One region of the Kitasatospora sp. NPDC097691 genome, then DNA from elsewhere that is predicted to be linked to it. Evidence: predicted binding sites of a transcription regulator. Region 1 holds the regulator's gene; the other holds the start of a gene.
What was found. The regulator HrcA, encoded in region 1, represses chaperone genes, less so after heat shock. The targets are predictions, from matches to a motif close to TTNGCACTCNGNNNNNCNGAGTGCNAA.
Positions count from the first base shown of each region.

Region 2: a site for HrcA is predicted at 4,913-4,939, ahead of ABTY56_RS16865 (FmdB family zinc ribbon protein). Genes of this name have one in related genera too.

Region 1 covers NZ_JBEORY010000021.1:94,123-103,278, reverse strand. The annotation lists gene pspAB (PspA-associated protein PspAB) at 1-429, opposite strand, end outside; gene htpX (zinc metalloprotease HtpX) at 465-1,385, opposite strand; gene hrcA (heat-inducible transcriptional repressor HrcA) at 1,688-2,722, shown strand; gene dnaJ (molecular chaperone DnaJ) at 2,796-3,935, shown strand; gene ABTY56_RS17540 (16S rRNA (uracil(1498)-N(3))-methyltransferase) at 4,014-4,763, shown strand; gene ABTY56_RS17535 (S41 family peptidase) at 4,897-8,163, shown strand; gene ABTY56_RS17530 (RDD family protein) at 8,297-9,049, shown strand; gene ABTY56_RS17525 (histidine triad nucleotide-binding protein) at 9,102-9,156, shown strand, end outside.
Region 2 covers NZ_JBEORY010000020.1:93,479-102,634, forward strand. The annotation lists gene ABTY56_RS16850 (penicillin acylase family protein) at 1-1,400, opposite strand, end outside; gene ABTY56_RS16855 (potassium/proton antiporter) at 1,641-3,125, shown strand; gene ABTY56_RS16860 (MFS transporter) at 3,451-4,812, shown strand; gene ABTY56_RS16865 (FmdB family zinc ribbon protein) at 4,951-5,247, shown strand; gene ABTY56_RS16870 (hypothetical protein) at 5,599-5,871, shown strand; gene mscL (large conductance mechanosensitive channel protein MscL) at 5,902-6,321, shown strand; gene ABTY56_RS16880 (hypothetical protein) at 6,347-6,628, opposite strand; gene ABTY56_RS16885 (sigma-70 family RNA polymerase sigma factor) at 6,833-7,804, opposite strand; gene ABTY56_RS16890 (phosphatase PAP2 family protein) at 8,227-9,156, shown strand, end outside.

The DNA of each region.
Region 1 (9,156 bases):
CTTGTAGAGGTAGACCAGCGCCAGCGACCGCCCCTGCGGGTCGCTGAAGCCCACCAGCGAGCAGAGCAGCTGCGGACCAAAGCCGTTCGCCTCCAGCTCGCTGTTCACCGCGTGCAGGTCGTTGACCAGCTCCGGCAGCTCCTGCGGGGAGTGCCGGGCCAGCAGCCAGGAGTAGCCGTAGTCGTCCTTGGAGGCCTCCACCGGCACGCCGCCGCGCTCGGTGTCGGCGTCCAGCAGCGCCCGCACCTGCTGCTCGACCTGGACGAAGGCCGCGCCCTCGACGGCCGCGAAGCAGACCGAGCCGAGCCCGGTGGGGGTGAACCCGGCGCCGGCCTCCAGGGTCAGCGCGGCGGACGGCACGCCGAACAGCTGGTCGAGGTCGGGCTTGACGGGCTTGGTGCGGCCGAACAGGGCGTCCAGGATTCCCACGGCGGTCCTTTCGTGTCGAACGGCGGGGCGCGGGATCAGCGGCCCAGCTGCTCGGTGATCTTCGCCAGCTGCGCCAGTCGCTTCTCCAGCGTCGGGTGGGTGGAGAACAGCTGCGTGGCGGTCTCCCGCGCGCTCAGCGCGGGGGCGAAGTAGAAGGCGTTGTACGGCTGCGCCTGGCGCAGGTCCTTGCTGGGGATGGCCGCGATCTGCCCCGTCACCTTGGTCAGGGCCGAGGCGAGCGCGCTGGGCCGGCCGGTGAGCTGGGCGGCGGCGCGGTCGGCCGCCAGCTCGCGGTAGCGGGACAGCAGCCGGGTGAGCAGGAAGCTGATCGCGTACACGACCATCGAGACCAGCGGGATGATCAGGGCCACGATGGCCGCGTTCTGGTCGTTGTTGTTGCGCCCGCCGCCCATGAACCCGCCGTACACGGCGATCCGGGTCATCGCGCCGGCGAGCACGCCGAGGAAGCCGGCGATCGTCATCACCGCGACGTCCCGGTGGGCGACGTGGGACAGCTCGTGCGCGAGGACGCCCTCCAGCTCCTCCGGCTCCAGCCGGCGCAGCAGGCCGGTGGTCACGCAGACCACCGCGTTCTGCGGGTTGCGGCCGGTGGCGAAGGCGTTGGGCATGTCGTTGTCGGCGACCGCCACGCGCGGTTTGGGCATGTCGGCCAGGGCGCAGAGCCGGTCGATCGTGCCGTGCAGCTGGGGGAACTCCTCCGGGGTCACCTGGTGGGCGCCCATGGCCCGTTCGGTGATCTTGTCGCTGAACCAGAACTGGGCCACGAACAGCCCGCCGGAGATCAGGACGATCAGCGGCCAGGCGCCGCGCAGCAGCGCGATCAGCAGGCCGGTGAAACCGACGTACAGCAGCCCGATCACGAACATCGTCACGACCATGCGGCCGGTCAGGCCGCGGTCGGGCGCGAAACGGGTGTGCTGGCCCGAGCTCGACATCGCTTGCTCCTCCATTCGCCGTCGCTTCCGATGCTCCCACCCGGACGGCCCCGGAGCACCACTCGCGCGCCGGGAACCGGTGAACGGTGGCCGCCTCGCGGGCCGTACCCGGAACTGCGGGCAGGATCACGCCGGTCGGGCCGTTCCTGCCGTAGGACCCGGGCCTTACACTGGCAGGTACGGTTTTGGCACTCGGGTGTTCAGAGTGCCAAGGTCGGGGCCTCCCGGAGCGGCCCGCTGCAGCACACAGGGACACACAGGGACACAGACGGACAACGTGCGAAGACGGAGGTGCGTGCCCCATGGCCGGTGAGGTCCGCCAGCTGGACGACCGCAAGCTCGCCGTGCTCCGCGCGATCGTGCAGGACTACGTGGGCACCGAGGAGCCGGTCGGCTCCAAGGCCCTGGTGGAGCGGCACAACCTCGGGGTCTCGCCGGCGACCGTCCGCAACGACATGGCGGCGCTGGAGGAGGAGGGCTACATCCACCAGCCGCACACCAGCGCCGGCCGCATCCCGACCGACAAGGGCTACCGCCTCTTCGTCGACAAGCTCGCCGAGATCAAGCCGATGAGCGCCCCCGAGCGCCGGGCGATCCGGCACTTCCTGGACGGCGCGGTCGACCTGGACGACGTGGTCGCGCGCACCGTGCGGCTGCTCGCCCAGCTGACCCGGCAGGTCGCCGTGGTGCAGTACCCGTCGCTGACGCGCTCGACCGTCCGGCACATCGAGCTGGTGGCGCTGGCCCCGGCCAAGGTGATGCTGGTGCTGATCACCAACACCGGCCGGGTCGAGCAGCGGATGGTCGACTGCCCGGGTACGGTCGGCGAGACCGTCCTGGCGGAGCTGCGGACGGCGCTCAACACCAGAGCCGCCGGCCGTCGCCTCCCCGAGGTCCCGGGCGTGCTGGAGGAGCTCCCGGCGATGTTCGAGCAGGCCGACCGGCCGACCGTCAGCACGGTCCTGGCGACACTGTTCGAGACGCTCGCGGAACAGAACGAGGAGCGGATCATGCTGGCCGGCACGGCAAACCTCACCCGCTTCGGCCACGACTTCCCGCTCACCATCCAGCCGGTGCTGGAGGCCCTGGAGGAGCAGGTCATCCTGCTCCGCCTCCTGGGTGAGACCAACGACGCCGCGATGACGGTCCGGATCGGGCGGGAGAACGCCTACGAAGGGCTGAATTCCACCTCGGTCGTGTCCGTCGGTTACGGTTCGGGCGACGAGAGCGTGGCCAAACTGGGTGTGATCGGTCCGACCCGGATGGACTACCCGGGCACAATGGGGGCGGTGCGGGCGGTGGCGCGGTACGTGGGCCAGATCCTGGCCGAGTCGTAGCAAACAGTCGCCGTTGGACAACCAATGGCGTCCAGTCTCAGCACTACTACAGGCGGAACAAGCGGAGCATTTGGTGGCCACGGACTACTACGCGGTACTCGGCGTCCGACGGGATGCGGGGCAGGACGAGATCAAGAAGGCGTTCCGGCGCCTGGCACGCGAACTGCACCCGGACGTCAACCCGGACCCGAAGACGCAGGAGCGGTTCAAGGAGATCAACGCCGCCTACGAGGTGCTCTCCGACCCGCAGAAGCGCCAGGTCTACGACCTCGGCGGCGACCCGCTGTCCCCGGGCGGCGGTGGCGCGGGCGGCTTCGGCGCGGGCGCGGCGGGCTTTGGCTTCTCCGACATCATGGACGCCTTCTTCGGCGCCGCGGCCGGCCAGCGCGGGCCGCGCTCGCGCACCCGCCGCGGACAGGACGCCATGATCCGGCTGGAGATCACCCTGGAGGAGGCCGCCTTCGGCACCACCAAGGAACTCCAGGTCGACACCGCCGTCACCTGCACCACCTGCAGCGGCGAGGGCGCAGCCCCCGGCACCTCCGCGCAGACCTGTGACATGTGCCGCGGCAAGGGCGAGGTCTCCCAGGTCACCCGGTCCTTCCTGGGCCAGGTCATGACCTCCCGGCCCTGCCCGCAGTGCCAGGGCTTCGGCACCGTCGTGCCGACCCCGTGCCCGGAGTGCGCCGGCGACGGCCGGGTCCGCGCCCGTCGCACCCTGACCGTCAAGATCCCGGCCGGTGTCGACAACGGCACCCGGATCCAGCTGGCCGGCGAGGGCGAGGTCGGCCCCGGCGGCGGCCCGGCCGGCGACCTGTACGTCGAGATCGCCGAGACCACCCACGCCATCTTCCAGCGGCGCGGGGACGACCTGCACTGCACCGTCACCATCCCGATGACGGCGGCCTCGCTCGGCACCCAGGTGCCGCTGCAGACCCTGGACGGCCTGGAGGAGGTCGACATCCGGCCCGGCACCCAGTCCGGCCAGTCGATCCCGCTGCACGGCCGGGGCATCACCCACCTGCGCGGGGGCGGCCGGGGCGACCTGATAGTGCATGTCGAGGTGAAGACGCCCACCAAGCTCGACCCCGAGCAGGAGGAGCTGCTGCGCCGCCTCGCGGTGCTGCGCGGCGAGGAGCGGCCGTCCGGCCAGTTCGCGCCGGGCCAGCAGGGCCTGTTCTCCCGCCTGAAGGACGCCTTCAACGGCCGGTAGCCGTCCGCGAAGGGGTGCCGGGGCTCGCCCGGCACCCCTTTCGCGTTCCCGTTCCACCCCCTCCCGGAGGTTCCCCGCATGACCGCGCCCGTCTTCGTCGTCGAGACCGAGCGGATCGCCGCCGCCGCGCCCGGCACCCTGGTGCGCCTGGACGGCCCGGAGGGCCGGCACGCGGCCGCCGTGAAGCGGCTGACGGCCGGCGAGGCGGTGACCCTCGCCGACGGGCTGGGGCTCGGCGTGGACGGGACGGTCGCCGAGGTGCTCGGCAAGGACGCGATCGACGTGGCGGTCGCCGCGGTGCGCCGCGAGCCGGAGCCCGCGCCGCGGATCGTCGTCGTCCAGGCGCTGCCCAAGGGCGACCGCGGCGAGCTGGCCGTCGAGACCATGACCGAGGTCGGCGTGGACGCGGTGATCCCGTGGGCTGCCTCGCGCTGCATCACCCAGTGGAAGGGCGAGCGCGGAGCCAAGGCGCTCGCCAAGTGGCGGGCCACCGCCCGCGAGGCGGGCAAGCAGTCCCGCCGGCTGCGCTTCCCCGAGGTGCACGACCCGATGACCACCAAGCAGCTGGCGCCCGTCCTGGCGCGGGCCGCGTTCGCCGCGGTGCTGCACGAGGAGGGCGCCGCGCCGCTGGCGCACGCCGCGCTGCCCGAGGGCGGCGACGTCGTGCTGGTGGTCGGCCCGGAGGGCGGGGTCTCCCCGGAGGAGCTGGCCGCGTTCGCCGAGGCGGGCGCCGCGCCGTACCGGCTGGGGCCCTCGGTGCTGCGCACCTCCACCGCCGGGGTGGCCGCCGGCGCGCTGCTGCTCGGGCGCACCGGCCGCTGGGCCTGAGGCCCGGTCCGGCCCCGCACCCGGCCGGGGCCCGTACTACGACCCCGCGGCAGCGTCCAGCGGGCTCGCCCGACCGGCCCGACTCTGCCGAAAAGCCCGGCGGCTCGTACGCGTACGTGCCTACGCTGGCCGCGTGACGGACTCCCTGAGCACCCCCGCGGGCGCCTACCTGCGCCACCCCCACCTGCACGGCGACCTGGTCACCTTCGTCGCCGAGAACGACCTGTGGCTCGCCCCGCTGGAGGGCGGCCGGGCCTGGCGGCTGACGGCCGACCACCTGCCGGTCCACGACCCCCGGTTCTCCCCGGACGGGCGGCACATCGCCTTCACCTCCGCGCGGGACGGCGCGCCCGAGGTGCACGTGGTGCCGGTGGACGGCGGCCCGTCCCGCCGGCTCACGCACTGGGGCAGCGGCCAGACCCGGGTGCAGGGCTGGACGGCCGACGGCCGCCCGATCGCCACCACCACCGCCGGCCAGGCCACCCTGCGCCGCACCTGGGCGCACGCCGTGCCGCTGAACGGCGGCGAGCCCGTGCGGCTGCCGTACGGGCCGATCGGCGGGATCGCCTTCGAGCCGGGCGGCGACCGGGTGCTGCTGGCGAGCGCCGCGATCCGCGAACCGGCCTGGTGGAAGCGCTACCGGGGCGGCCGGGCCGGCAAGCTGTGGCTGGGCCGGGACGAGTTCGTGCGCGTCCACGCGGAGGTGGACGGCCAGCTGTCCTCGCCGCTGTGGGTCGCTGGGCCCCTCCTGCCCGATGGCGGGCAAGGAGGGAGGATCGCGTTCCTGTCCGACCACGAGGGCGTCGGCGAGCTGTGGTCCAGCCTCCCGGACGGCTCCGACCTGCGCCGCCACACCACCGACCCGGACGGCTTCTACGCCCGCAACGCCGCCACCGACGGCACCCGGGTGGTGTTCCACCGGGCCGGTGACGTCTGGCTGCTGGACGACCTGGAGGGGGCCGAGCCGCGCCGCCTGGACGTCCGGCTGGCCGGCCCGCGCACCGGCCGCCGCCCCCGCCCGGTGCCCGCCGCGCACTGGCTGGAGTCCGTCGCCCCCGACCGCACCGGCCGGGCCAGCGCCGTCGTGGTGCGCGGCAGCGTGCACTGGCTGACCCACCGCGAGGGCCCGGCCCGGGTGCTGGACGAGACGCCGGGCGTGCGCGGACGCCTGGTCCGGGTGGTGCCCGGCGAGGACGGCTCCCAGGGCGTGCTGTGGGTGTCCGACGCCGAGGGCGAGGACGCCCTGGAGTTCGCGCCCGCCGTGCACGGCGCCGAGCGCCGCCGGCTGGCCGCCGGACAGCTCGGCCGGGTCAACTCGCTGGCCGTCTCCCCGGACGGCAAGCACGCCGCGCTCGGCGTGCACGACGGCCGGGTGCTGCTGGTGGCGCTCGCCGACGGCACCGTGCACGAGCTGGACCGCAGCACCGACGGCGAGGTCGGCGGGCTGGTCTTCAGCCCGGACTCGGCCTGGCTGGCCTGGTCGCGGCCGGTGCCGGGCCTGGGCCCGTACTCGCTGCGCCAGATCGTGCTGGCCAACCTGGCCACCCGCACCGTCAGCGAGGCCACCCAGCAGCGCTTCATCGACACCTCGCCGGCCTTCACCGCGGACGGCCGCTACCTGGCGTTCCTGTCGGTGCGCAACTTCGACCCGGTCTACGACTCGCACGTCTTCGACCTGTCGTTCCCCAACGGCTGCCGCCCGTACCTGATCACCCTGGCCGCCGACACGCCGTCCCCGTTCGGGCCGCAGCGGGCCGGGCGCCCGCTCGGCGGCGAGGAGGACGAGCCCCGGGCCAAGAAGGCGGACGGCGAGGAGGGCGGCACCGACTCGGCGCCGGTGACCAGGGTGGACCTGGACGGCATCGCCGACCGGATCGTCCCGTTCCCGGTCGAGGGCGGCCTGTTCGGCACCCTGCGGGCCGCCAAGGACGGCGTGCTGTGGACCAGGGTTCCGCTGCTCGGCGAACTCGGCGACGAGGCGGCCTCGTTGGAGGACGAACGGCCCCGGCCGGTGCTGGAGCGCTTCGACCTGAAGAAGCGCCGGGTCGAGCAGCTGGTGCACGACGTCGACGGCTTCGCGGTCAGCGGGGACGGCGGCCGGGTCGCCGTGCTGGACGAGGGCGAGCTGCGGATCGTCCCGGCCGACCACAAGGCCGCCGGCGAGGACGACGAGACCGCCGTGGACCTCGCCCGGCTGCGCGTCACCGTCGACCCGGCCGCCGAGTGGCGGCAGATGTTCGCCGAGAACGGCCGGCTGATGCGGGACAACTTCTGGCGCCCCGACCTCGCCGGCGTGGACTGGGCCGGCGTCCTGGAGCGCTACCGGCCGCTGGTGGAGCGGGTCGGCTCGCACGACGACCTGGTCGACCTGCTCTGGGAGGTGCACGGCGAACTCGGCACCTCGCACGCCTACGTGATCCCCTACGGCCAACACGCCGAGCCCGCCCGGCGCCAGGGCCTGCTCGGCGCGGACCTCGTGAAGGACGGCGAGCAGTGGCGGATCGCCCGGATCCTGCCCGGCGAGTCCTCCGACCCGAGGGCCCGCTCGCCGCTGGCCGCGCCCGGTGCCGCGATCCGCCCGGGCGACGCCGTCCTGGCGGTCAACGGCCGCCTGGTGGACCCGGTCACCGGCCCCGCCCCGCTGCTGGCCGGCACCGCCGGGCAGCCGGTGGAACTCACCGTGGCCGGCAAGGACGGCACCGACCGGCGCCACCCGGTGGTCGTCCCGCTCGCCGACGACGAGGCGCTGCGCTACCACGACTGGGTGGCCGGCCGGCGGGCCGCCGTGCGCGAACTGTCCGACGGCCGGCTCGGCTACCTGCACGTCCCCGACATGCAGACCACCGGCTGGGCCCAGATCCACCGCGACCTGCGCTCTGAGATGGCCAAGGAGGGCGTGATCGTCGACATCCGGGAGAACCGCGGCGGCCACACCTCGCAGCTGGTGATCGAGAAGCTCGCCCGCCGGATCGTCGGCTGGAACGTCAGCCGGGACACCGACAGCCCGGTGCCGTACCCCGGCGACGCCCCGCGCGGGCCGGTCGTCGCGCTCGCCGACCAGGACTCCGGCTCGGACGGCGACATCGTCAACGCCGCCATCCAGGCACTCGGGATCGGCCCGGTGGTCGGCACCCGCACCTGGGGCGGGGTGATCGGCATCGACAGCCGCTACCGGCTGGTCGACGGCACCCTGGTCACCCAGCCCAAGTACGCGTTCTGGCTGGAGAACTACGGCTGGGGCGTGGAGAACCACGGCGTCGACCCGGACGTCGAGGTGCCGATCGCCCCGCACCACTGGGCGGCCGGCGAGGACCCGCAGCTCGCCGAGGGCGTGCGGATCGCCCTCGCCGCCCTCGCGGGGACCCCGGCCCGCACCGCGCCGCCGCTGCCCTGGCGGTAGCGGCACCGGCGCGGCCCGCCGGTTCGGGGACGGCGGGCCCCGGAGCGGGAAGTCGCAAGGGCCGACTTTCCGCTCCGGGGCGTGGGTAGGATGCGGGGCTGCTTCTTGATCCACAGCTTTCGGGGGAATCACCATGGCGCAGGGCTATCCGCCGCCGCAGTACGACCAGAACCCTTACGGACCGCCGCAACCGCAGCCGTACCCGCCCTACCAGCAGCAACCGCAGCCGTACCCGCCGCAGGGGTACGCGCCGCAGGGCCACCAGCAGCCGCCGCCGCAGCAGCAGTACGGGCAGCCGCAGCCGCAGTACGGGCAGCCCCAGCAGTACGGGCAGCCGCAGCCGCAGTACGGTCAGCCTGACCCCTACCCCAACCCCTACCCGCAGCAGCCGCAGCACCTGCAGCCGGCCGCGGCGCTGCCGCCGTGCCCCAAGGAGGCGGGCGGCGGCCGGCGCTTCCTGGCGATCGTGCTCGACTTCTTCCTCGCGGTCGGTCTCGGCTTCGTCGCCGCCAACGCCGCGAGCCGCCCGAAGGTCCGTCACGTGGCCGGCCACACCGTCCAGAGCGGCGGCCCGGCCGTGCCGTACTTCGTGGCGCTGCTCGTCGTCGGTCTCGCCGTGTCCTTCCTCAACCAGGTGGTGCTCGCCCGCCTCGTCGGCTTCAGCGTCGGCAAGGCGGTCCTGGCGATGCGGGTGGTGCGCACCAAGCGGGTGATGCGGCCCAACATGTGGCGGCTCACCAGGCGCTGGCTGCTCGGCTTCGTCTTCCTCGCGGTGGCGCTGATCTCCGAGGACTTCGACCTGGACGACGGCGACATCGTCGGCATGCGCGCGGTGCGCTGGAAGCACCTGCAGGAGTACCGGCAGGCCGTGGCCGGGCTCGGCTAGGCTGCGCCCGTACGGCCCCACCACCCGACGTACCGATCCCGAGGAGTAGCCGATGGCTGGCGAGCCGCAGCCCGACTGCCTGTTCTGCAAGATCGTGGCGGGCGAGA
Region 2 (9,156 bases), on a different contig from region 1:
GGGGCGAGCGCGGTCCACTGCAGGGCGACGCCGTAGCCGCCGGTGCCGCGGTCGGGCGCGGAGGTGCCGTTGGGGGCGTACTTGCCGACGTTCTGCTGCTCGTTGCTCTGGTCGGAGATCAGCGGGGCGCCGGTCTGGGTGGTGCGGACGGTGATGGTGCGGTCCTCGCCGCCGGCGACCTTGATGGTCTCCTTGCGGAGGTCGAACTTCACGTCCTTGCCGTCGACCTGGTAGGTGTCCGGGCCGGTGACCTTCTCCAGGAAGAGGTCGGTCACGTCGGCGCCGAGGTTGGTGAAGCCCCAGGCGATGTCCTTGTTGTGGCCGATTATCACGCCGGGCATGCCCGCGAAGGTGAAGCCGGAGACGTCGAACTGGCAGGCCGGGGAGGCCGTCCGGCAGTGCAGGCCCATCTGGTACCAGACCGAGGGCAGGCCGGGGCCGAGGTGCGGGTCGTTGGCCAGCAGCGGCTTGCCGGTGGTGGTGTGGGAGCCGGCGACCACCCAGGAGTTGGAGCCGATGCCCTGGCCGGGGCGGCCGAGCAGCTGCGGCATCCCGTCGATCCGGTCGGTGAGGCTCTGCAGCATCGCCTTGGTGGTGGCCTCGCCCTGGGCGGTGGCGGTGCCGTTGCCGGTGCCCGGCTGGGCGGAACCGTCGGCGGGGCGGTAGTTGTCGCCGGCCACGGTGCCGGTCTTCACGATGGTGCCGTTGCGGGCGTACGGGTAGTCCGGGTACAGCTCGGCGATCTTGTCCGGAGCGAAGTCCTGGGCCAGCAGCGAGCGGTCGACCTCCTCCTGGAGGTTCCCGGAGAGGTTCCAGGCCATCGCCTTGAGCCAGGCCACCGAGTCGACCGGGGTCCACTGCTCGGGCTCGTAGCCGCTGTTGACGACGCCGAGCAGGGTGTACTCCAGCGAGGCCTTCGCACCGCCGGGGTGCTCGGAGAGCCAGGCGTTCACGCCGTCCGCGTAGGCCTGCAGGTACTTCTTGGTCTCCGGCGACAGCTTGGTGTCGAACTCCTTCTGCGCCACCTGGCGCCAGCCCATGGTGCGGATGAAGGAGTCGGTGTCGACCTGGCCGTCACCGAACATCTCGGAGAGCCGGCCTGCGGTGATGTGACGTCGGACGTCCATCTCCCAGAAGCGGTCCTGCGCCTGGACGTAGCCCTGGGCGCGGAACAGGTCCTCGGGGGTGTCGGCGTACAGCTGCGGGATGCCGTTGGCATCCCGCTTCACGTCGACCGGCGCGGTCAGGCCCGCGACCTTGACGCTGCCGTCCACCTCGGGGAAGGACGCGCGGACCGCGGAGACCCCGCGGTAGCCGCCGTAGCCGACGCCGGCCACCAGCAGCACGACCAGCACGATCACGAACAGACGGGCGCGCCGGAACTTCTTCGAGCGGGGCATCTGGGTCCTTGCGGTCCTGACTTCGGGGCGGGCGGGCGTGTCCAGGGCCAGCGGCCGTGACAGGGCACCACATTAGGCCGAGTCGGCCGGGCACCGTGAACGGGGGACCAAGCTAAAGGTATGGCAAAATGTTAGACTGAGTAACGATCCGCAAGGGGAGCATTGACGCCTTCTTAACGGGTCGACCTCACCGCACTGCCAGACACCCCGCCCGCCCATGCCTGCCCGAGGTGCCCCTGCGTGAACGTCTCCCATCTGAACCAGCTCCTTCTCGAAGCCTCCGTGATCCTGCTCTTCGCGGTGGTCGCCGTCCGGATCTCCACCCGATCAGGGCTGCCCAGCCTGCTGATCTATCTGGGGATCGGCGTGGCACTGGGCCAGAACGGGATCGGCTTCACCTTCAACAACGCCGAACTCACCCAGGTGATCGGCTACGCCGCACTCGTGGTGATCCTCGCCGAGGGCGGCCTCAAGACCAGCTGGCGCGAGATCAAGCCGGTGATGCCGGCGGCCACCGTGCTCGCCACCGTCGGCGTCGGGATCAGCGTGTTCGCCACCGCGGCCGGCGCGCACTGGCTGGTCGGCCTGGACTGGCGGACCTCGCTGCTGCTCGGCGCCATAGTCTCCTCGACCGACGCGGCGGCCGTCTTCTCGGTGCTGCGCATGGTCCCGCTGCCGCACCGGCTCACCGGCCTGCTGGAGGCCGAGTCCGGCTTCAACGACGCGCCCGTGGTCATCCTGGTCGTGGCCTTCGCCACCACCGGGGAGCTCGACCCCTGGTACGTGCTGATCGGCACGATCATCGCCGAGCTCGCGATCGGCGCGGCGATCGGCTTCGCCGTCGGCAGACTCGGCGCCTTCGGCATCAAGCACGTCGCACTGCCCTCCTCGGGCCTCTACCCGATCGCCGTGATGGCGCTCACCGTGCTCGCCTACGCGGGCGGCGCGCTGCTGCACGGCTCCGGCTTCCTCGCGGTCTACATCTGCGCGGTGATCCTCGGGAACTCCAAGCTCCCGCACGGGCCGGCCGTCCGCGGCTTCGCCGACGGACTGGCATGGATCGGGCAGATCGGCATGTTCGTGCTGCTCGGCCTGCTCTGCACGCCCGCGACCATGGGCTCCGCGGTGGTACCCGCGCTGGTCATCGGTGGCGTGCTGGTCTTCCTGGCCCGACCGCTGTCCGTGGTGGTCTCGCTGACCCCCTTCAAGGTGCCGGCCCGCGAGCAGGCACTGCTGAGCTGGGCCGGGCTGCGCGGGGCGGTGCCCATCGTGCTGGCCACCATCCCGGTGGTGTCGGGCGCGCACAAGGCCGAGGACGTGTTCAACATCGTCTTCATCCTGGTCGTCGTCTTCACCCTGCTCCAGGGGCCGACCCTGCCGTGGGTGGCCAAGCAGCTGAAGATCGGCGAGGGCGCGATGGGCCAGGACCTCGACATCGAGTCCGCCCCGCTGGAGAAGCTGCACGGGCACCTGCTGTCGGTCACCCTCTCCCCCGCCTCCCGGATGTCCGGCGTGGAGGTCAGCGAACTGAGACTGCCCAAGGGCGCGGCGGTCACCCTGGTCGTGCGCGAGGGCAACTCCTTCGTGCCGGACAAGGCGACGGTGCTGCGCGGCGGGGACGAACTGCTGGTGGTCACCACGGACGAGGTCGGCGAGGCCGCGGAGCGGCGGCTGCGGGCCGTCGACAAGGGCGGCAAGCTCGCGGGGTGGCTCCACGGGCGGTGAGCCGGGGGCCCTCCGGGGCGTCCCGGGGGCTCGGGAGGCTCGGGGCGTCCGGGGCGTCCGGGGCGCTCGGGACGGGGTGGGCTGGCGGGATCTACGCGCGTAACTGTATGCTGGTTCGACCACGCCGTATAACCACCGCTAGACCACCCCCAGCATCTGCCTGACGCAGAGTTGGCGCGACCGCTCGGCGGCCGCGGTCCGCCCCCCGGCAACCCCACCGGGCCGACCCGGTATCTACCCCGGTCGACGCGCGAGAGGACGACTCTCGGCGCCGTCGGGGCCACACCATGCCCTGCCGCGCTACCAGGCAGCAGGAAGGACGACCGTGACGGCCCGCCGAACGGTCGACACCGCCGCGGACAGCACCGCGGACACCACCGCAGCCCAGGCCCCCGCCCGCGTCGGGTACGGAGAGCTGCTGCGCACCCCCGGAGCCTGGACCTTCCTGGCCCCGGCCCTCGTCGCGCGACTGCCGTACGCGATGCTCAGCATGGGCATCCTGCTGCTCGTCACCAAGACCCACGGCTCGTACGGCACCGCCGGTACGGTCACCGCCGTCGCCGCCGTCGCCCAGGCCCTGATCGGGCCGCAGACCGGGCGGCTGGCCGACCGGTACGGCCAGGCCGCGGTGCTCGTCCCGACCGTCCTGGTGCACGGGGCCTCGGTCGGCGTGCTGATCGCGCTGGCGCTCGGCCACGCGCCGGCCTGGAGCCTTTTCCTGGCCGCCGTGCCGGCCGGTGCGAGCGTCCCGCAGATCGGTGCGATGATCCGGGCCCGCTGGGTCGCCCGCTTCACCGCCGACGGCCCGTCCGACACCTCGGCGGCCAAGGTGAGCACCGCGTTCGCCTTCGAGTCGGTGACCGACGAGTTCACCTTCGTGATCGGCCCGATCCTGGCCTCCGGCATCGCCGCCATGGCGAGCCCGGCGACCGCCCTGGTCGCCGAGGCCGCGCTGACCGTCGTCGGCGGCCTGGCCTTCGCCGCCCAGCGGCGCACCGCCCCCGCCCGGATCGTGCCGCAGCCCGGCGCCGAGCGTGTCTCGGCGATCGCCTCCCCCGGCGTCCGGCTGCTCGCCGGGTCCATCCTCGGCGTCGGCGCGGTGTTCGGCGGCATGCAGGTCTCGGTGAACGCCTTCGCCGACTCGGTCGGGCAGCACGACGCGGGCGGCACCGTGTACGGGATCTTCGCGGGCGGCTCGATGCTGGCCGGCGTGCTCTACGGCGTGATCGCCTGGCGACGGCCCGTCCACAAGCGGATGCTGATCAGCTACGCGCTGCTGGTCCTGGGCTGCTCCACGCTGTGGGCGATGCCGAACCTGGTCGCGCTCACCGTCGCCGGGCTGGTCTGCGGCCTGGCCATCGCGCCGACCCTGATCAGCGGCTACACCCTGGTCGAGACGCTGGTCGCGGACGGCGCCAAGACGGAGGCCTTCACCTGGCTGACCGGTGCCATCGGGCTGGGGCTCGCGGTCGGCTCGATGGTGGCGGGCAGCCTGATCGACGGGCACGGGCCGTCCACCGGGTTCCTGGTGCCGCTGATCGGCGCCGGCCTGGGGCTGCTCGCGCTGTTCTCGCAGCGGCACCTGCTGGTGGCACCGCGGACTTCGAACCGGATCGTCGCCGGCTCCGCGCCGGGCTCCGTGGAGCCCGCCGGCGCTGCACAGCTGGTGGGCGCGGCCAAGGGCTGAGCGAGGCGGTGGTTCGCGGCCGATCCCGGGCCGGGGCGGGGCCGATCTCACACCGGAGTCGCTGGACTGATCCCGCGGAATGCCGCATCATTGACCATCGTTAGCACTCATCAGGCGAGAGTGCCAGGAGGAAGACAAGTGCCCACGTACCAGTACCAGTGCACCGAGTGCGGCAACGGCCTGGAGGCGGTGCAGAAGTTCACCGACGAGGCACTGACCACGTGCCCCGACTGCCAGGGACGGCTTCGCAAGGTCTTCTCGGCCGTGGGTGTCGTGTTCAAGGGGTCCGGCTTCTACCGGACCGACAGCCGCTCCTCCTCCAGCAGCTCGGTCGGTTCCGGGTCGTCGTCGACGTCGTCGACCACGACCTCCGCGGCCCCCGCGTCGGGCACGGGCTCCTCGGCCCCGTCCAGCCCGGCTCCGGCCGCGAGCTGACCAGGGCGCCCGGAAAGCAGTCGGGCGCACAGCAGTCCTCGGAAAGGCCCGTCGATCCCGCTTCCACGCGGGGGCGGCGGGCCTTTCCGCATTCCTCCGGACCGGTTCTTCAGGCCCCGGTTCTTCAGGCCCGGTTTCGCCGGGCCGGTTCCTCCGGGCCGCTTCCTCCGGGCCGGTTTCGTCAACTCCGGCAGGGCGGATCAACCTGTGCGGGTGTACGAAGTCGTCCACAGGGGCGGGTTTGTCCACAGGCTGGGGAAACGGCTTTCCGGGTCCGGCCCGAGCGCGCATCGTGTGGGTCGTCAGCCGGTCCACCCGGGGTCGGCTGCCAGGCCTTCCGGAGGTGCGTCGATGACGACCATGAGCTTCTCCGTCCCGCTGCCCGCCCCCGCCGTTCCGCCCCGGCAGGAGGTGCCGAGCTTCCCGCCGATCCGGCGCGGGTGCGGTGGGTGGCACCGCCTGCGCAGCGCGGTCCGGCGGCGGGCCGGGGTGCCCGCGCTGGTGCTGCTCGCGGTGGCCGCCGCGCTCGCGCTCGGGCCCGCGCGGGCCGGTCTGCCGCCACCCGGCGGGGGCGCGATGGGCCGGACGGGTTGTCAATCCGGGGCTGCGGAAGATCACCCGTAACCCGGCAACGACTTCGTCGTTCGAGGCGGCATGAAGGGCTTCAAGGAATTCCTGCTGCGCGGAAATGTCGTCGAACTCGCCGTCGCCGTGGTCATCGGCGCGGCTTTCACCAACATCATCAACGCCTTCGTCAAGGGCGTGATCAACCCGATCATCGGCGTGTTCGGAACGAAGGACCTGGGTTCCTACAGTTCCTGCCTCAAGGGACCCTGCGTGGTGGGCCCGACCGGCGAGGTCACGTCCGGGGTCCAGATCCTGTGGGGATCGGTGCTCAGCGCCGCCCTGCAGTTCCTGATCACCGCGGCCGTCGTCTACTTCGTCCTGATCGTGCCCATGAACAGGATGGCGGCCCGCCGCCAGACCCCCGCCGAGGCCGCGGCGGAGGCCGAAGCCAAGGAGGTCCAGCTACTGACCGAGATCCGCGACGCGCTGGTCGCACCCATGCGCTGACGCGCAGACCGTACCCGTCCGTCCCTCAGCCCCCGTGGTGCGGCGGGCGCTGGCTCAGGTACCAGTCCAGCCCCCGCCCACCGCTCTCCCCCGCCCCGGAACGCTCGCCCCAACCGGTGTCGGTGTCGTCCCGGGACTGCTGGTCCAGCGGGTCCCGGAAGACCAGCCGGGCCTTGGCCGCGGGCTTCTCTTGCGGCTCGCGGTCCCCGGTCGGGTCCTGGCCCCGGTCCTGGCTCTGGTCCTGGTCCTGGTCCTGGTCCTCGCCCGCGCCCTGCTCCGCCGGTCGTTCCTGTCCCTGCTCGCTCACCCTGTCCACTCCGTCGTTCGCCTCGTCCTGCCCGCCCTGTCCTGTCCCTCCAGCCTAAGAGCCCCGAGGCACGACTCGGGCCCCGGTACGGAGCGCTCCGTACCGGGGCCCGAGCGGGCGGGCAGATCCGTCAGGCGGGCCGTCGGAAGGGCTGGTCACGCGGGCACGGAAGGGCTGGTCATCCGGGCTGGGCACCAGGGCTGGTCAGGCGGCTTCGAAGCCTGCGTGGTCCGCGATCTTCTTCAGCTCGGCCAGCGCGTGCTTCTCGATCTGCCGGATCCGCTCACGGGTGAGGCCGTGCTGCTTGCCCACCTCGGTGAGGGTGCGCTCGCGGCCGTCCTCCATCCCGTAGCGGGAGCGGATGATCGAGGCCGTGCGATCGTCCAACCGCCCGATCAGATCGTCCAGTTCCTCACGGCGGAGCATCACCATCACGGCGTCCTCGGGGGACGTCGCCCCGGTGTCCTCGACGAGGTCGCCGAACTGGGTCTCGCCCTCGTCGTCCACCGACATGTTCAGGCTGACCGGGTCACGCGCCCAGTCCAGCACGTCCTTGATCCGGGCCTCGGTGGTGTCCAACTCGGCCGCGATCTCGGCCGGCTCGGCCTCGCGCCCCAGCTCCTTGGACTTCTCGCGCTGCACCCGCCGGATCCGCCCCAGCTCCTCCACCAGGTGCACGGGCAGCCGGATGGTGCGGGACTGGTCGGCGATGGACCGGGTGATCGCCTGCCGGATCCACCACGTCGCGTACGTGGAGAACTTGAAGCCCTTGGCGTAGTCGAACTTCTCGACGGCGCGCACCAGGCCCGCGTTGCCCTCCTGGATGAGGTCCAGCAGGGGGAGGCCGCTGCGCGGGTACCTGCGGGCGACCGCGACCACGAGCCGGAGGTTGGAGCGGATGAAGACGTCCTTGGCGCGCTCGGCGTCGGCGGCTATCGTCTCCAGCTCCTCGCGCGTGACGCCGTCGGGGAGTTCGTCCTCGTCGAGCAGATGCTGGGCGTACACCCCGGCCTCGATCCGCAGCGAGAGCTCGACCTCCTCGGCGGCATCGAGCAGGGGCGTCCTGGCGATCTCGTCGAGGTACATGCCGACCAGGTCACGGTCGGCCTCAAGGTTGGTCGGGCGGGCCGCGCGAGTCCGGTCGGCCCTGTCGCGAACGACGGCACGGGTGGCCATGCTTGCTCCCTTTGCTGGTGTTGCCGAGGTCTGCCTGCCTGCCCGGAGGGCAAGAAGTGCGGGCCCCACGGGGCTCACACGTAACGATCCAACGAACAGATTCCGGACAACATTCCCAAGTCACTCCGATTCTTCCCGCTGATGCAGTATCCTGCCGGTTTTCACCCCGACTTTGGACGCTCGGTGACCACTCGGGCACGTCCCGTGCATTCGCGCGACCGTTCACGGAGCGATTTCTTCACTCGACTCTCACGCGCCGGTCGCCTATTGGTTGAACCCGCGAACGGCCGCGGGCGTTCCCGCGCACCCCCGCTACACGCCCGCGCCCGCGCCCCGGCGCACGCAGGACCTCCGCACAAACGATGCCGAATCGCTATCGCTCCAGCTCCCGATCGGCACAGGACACTGGGAAGGTGTCAGCCATGCACCTGACCAACAGCACGACCTCCGCCACTGCGCGTAACCGCAGTCTCCTGCGGGACGCCGCGGTCATGTTGGTTTGTGCCGCACTGTTCAGCCTCCTGGCGGCTCTGGTGACGGGCCACTGGCGCCCGCTCGAACGCTTCGACCAGGAGTGGACCGACGAACTGCACATCTACGCCCGGGAACACCGGATCTGGACCGCCTCGGTGCAGACGCTCTCGGACATCGGCGGCACCGTCACGATGCGTACACTCCTCGGAATCGCCGCCGCCTGGCTGTGGTTGATCGGCGCGCGGGTGCTGGCCGGCTGGGTGGCCGCCCAGACACTGGTCGGCTGGGGCGCCCAGTGGGCACTCAAGCTGGCCTTCGACCGCGCGCGGCCCGGCTTCTCCGACCCGGTCTCGCACGCCGGCGGCCCGGCCTTCCCCTCCGGCCACGCCATGGCCTCGACGATCACCTGCGCCGTCCTGGTCAGCCTGCTCTGGTACCGGGTCCGCCGCCGGGGCCGGACCGCCGCCTCCGCGGTCGCGGCGGCGACGGTGCTGACCATCGGCTGGACCCGGATCGCGCTCGGCGTGCACTGGCCCAGCGACGTGCTGGGCGGTTGGCTGGCCGCCGGGATCGTGTTGGGTGCCGTGACCACCGTGATCGAGCTCTGGCGGCCCGGCGCGCTGGCCCGCGACGTACGGCGGGTCAACTGGCGTACCAGGCCGAGGGTTCAGCGGGTCATCGTGCCGTCCGTCCGGCCGGTCCGGACCGCCGACCCGATGGACGAGGGCCACCCGGACGACGCCCCGCCGGCCGAGGGCTCGCCGGACCGGGGCCCGCTGGGTGACGGCCTGCTGGGTGACGGCGCGCTGCGCGAAGGTCCGCCGGCCGACGGCGCGCCGGGCGAGCACGGTCCGGACGGTGCCACCCCGAGGGACGCG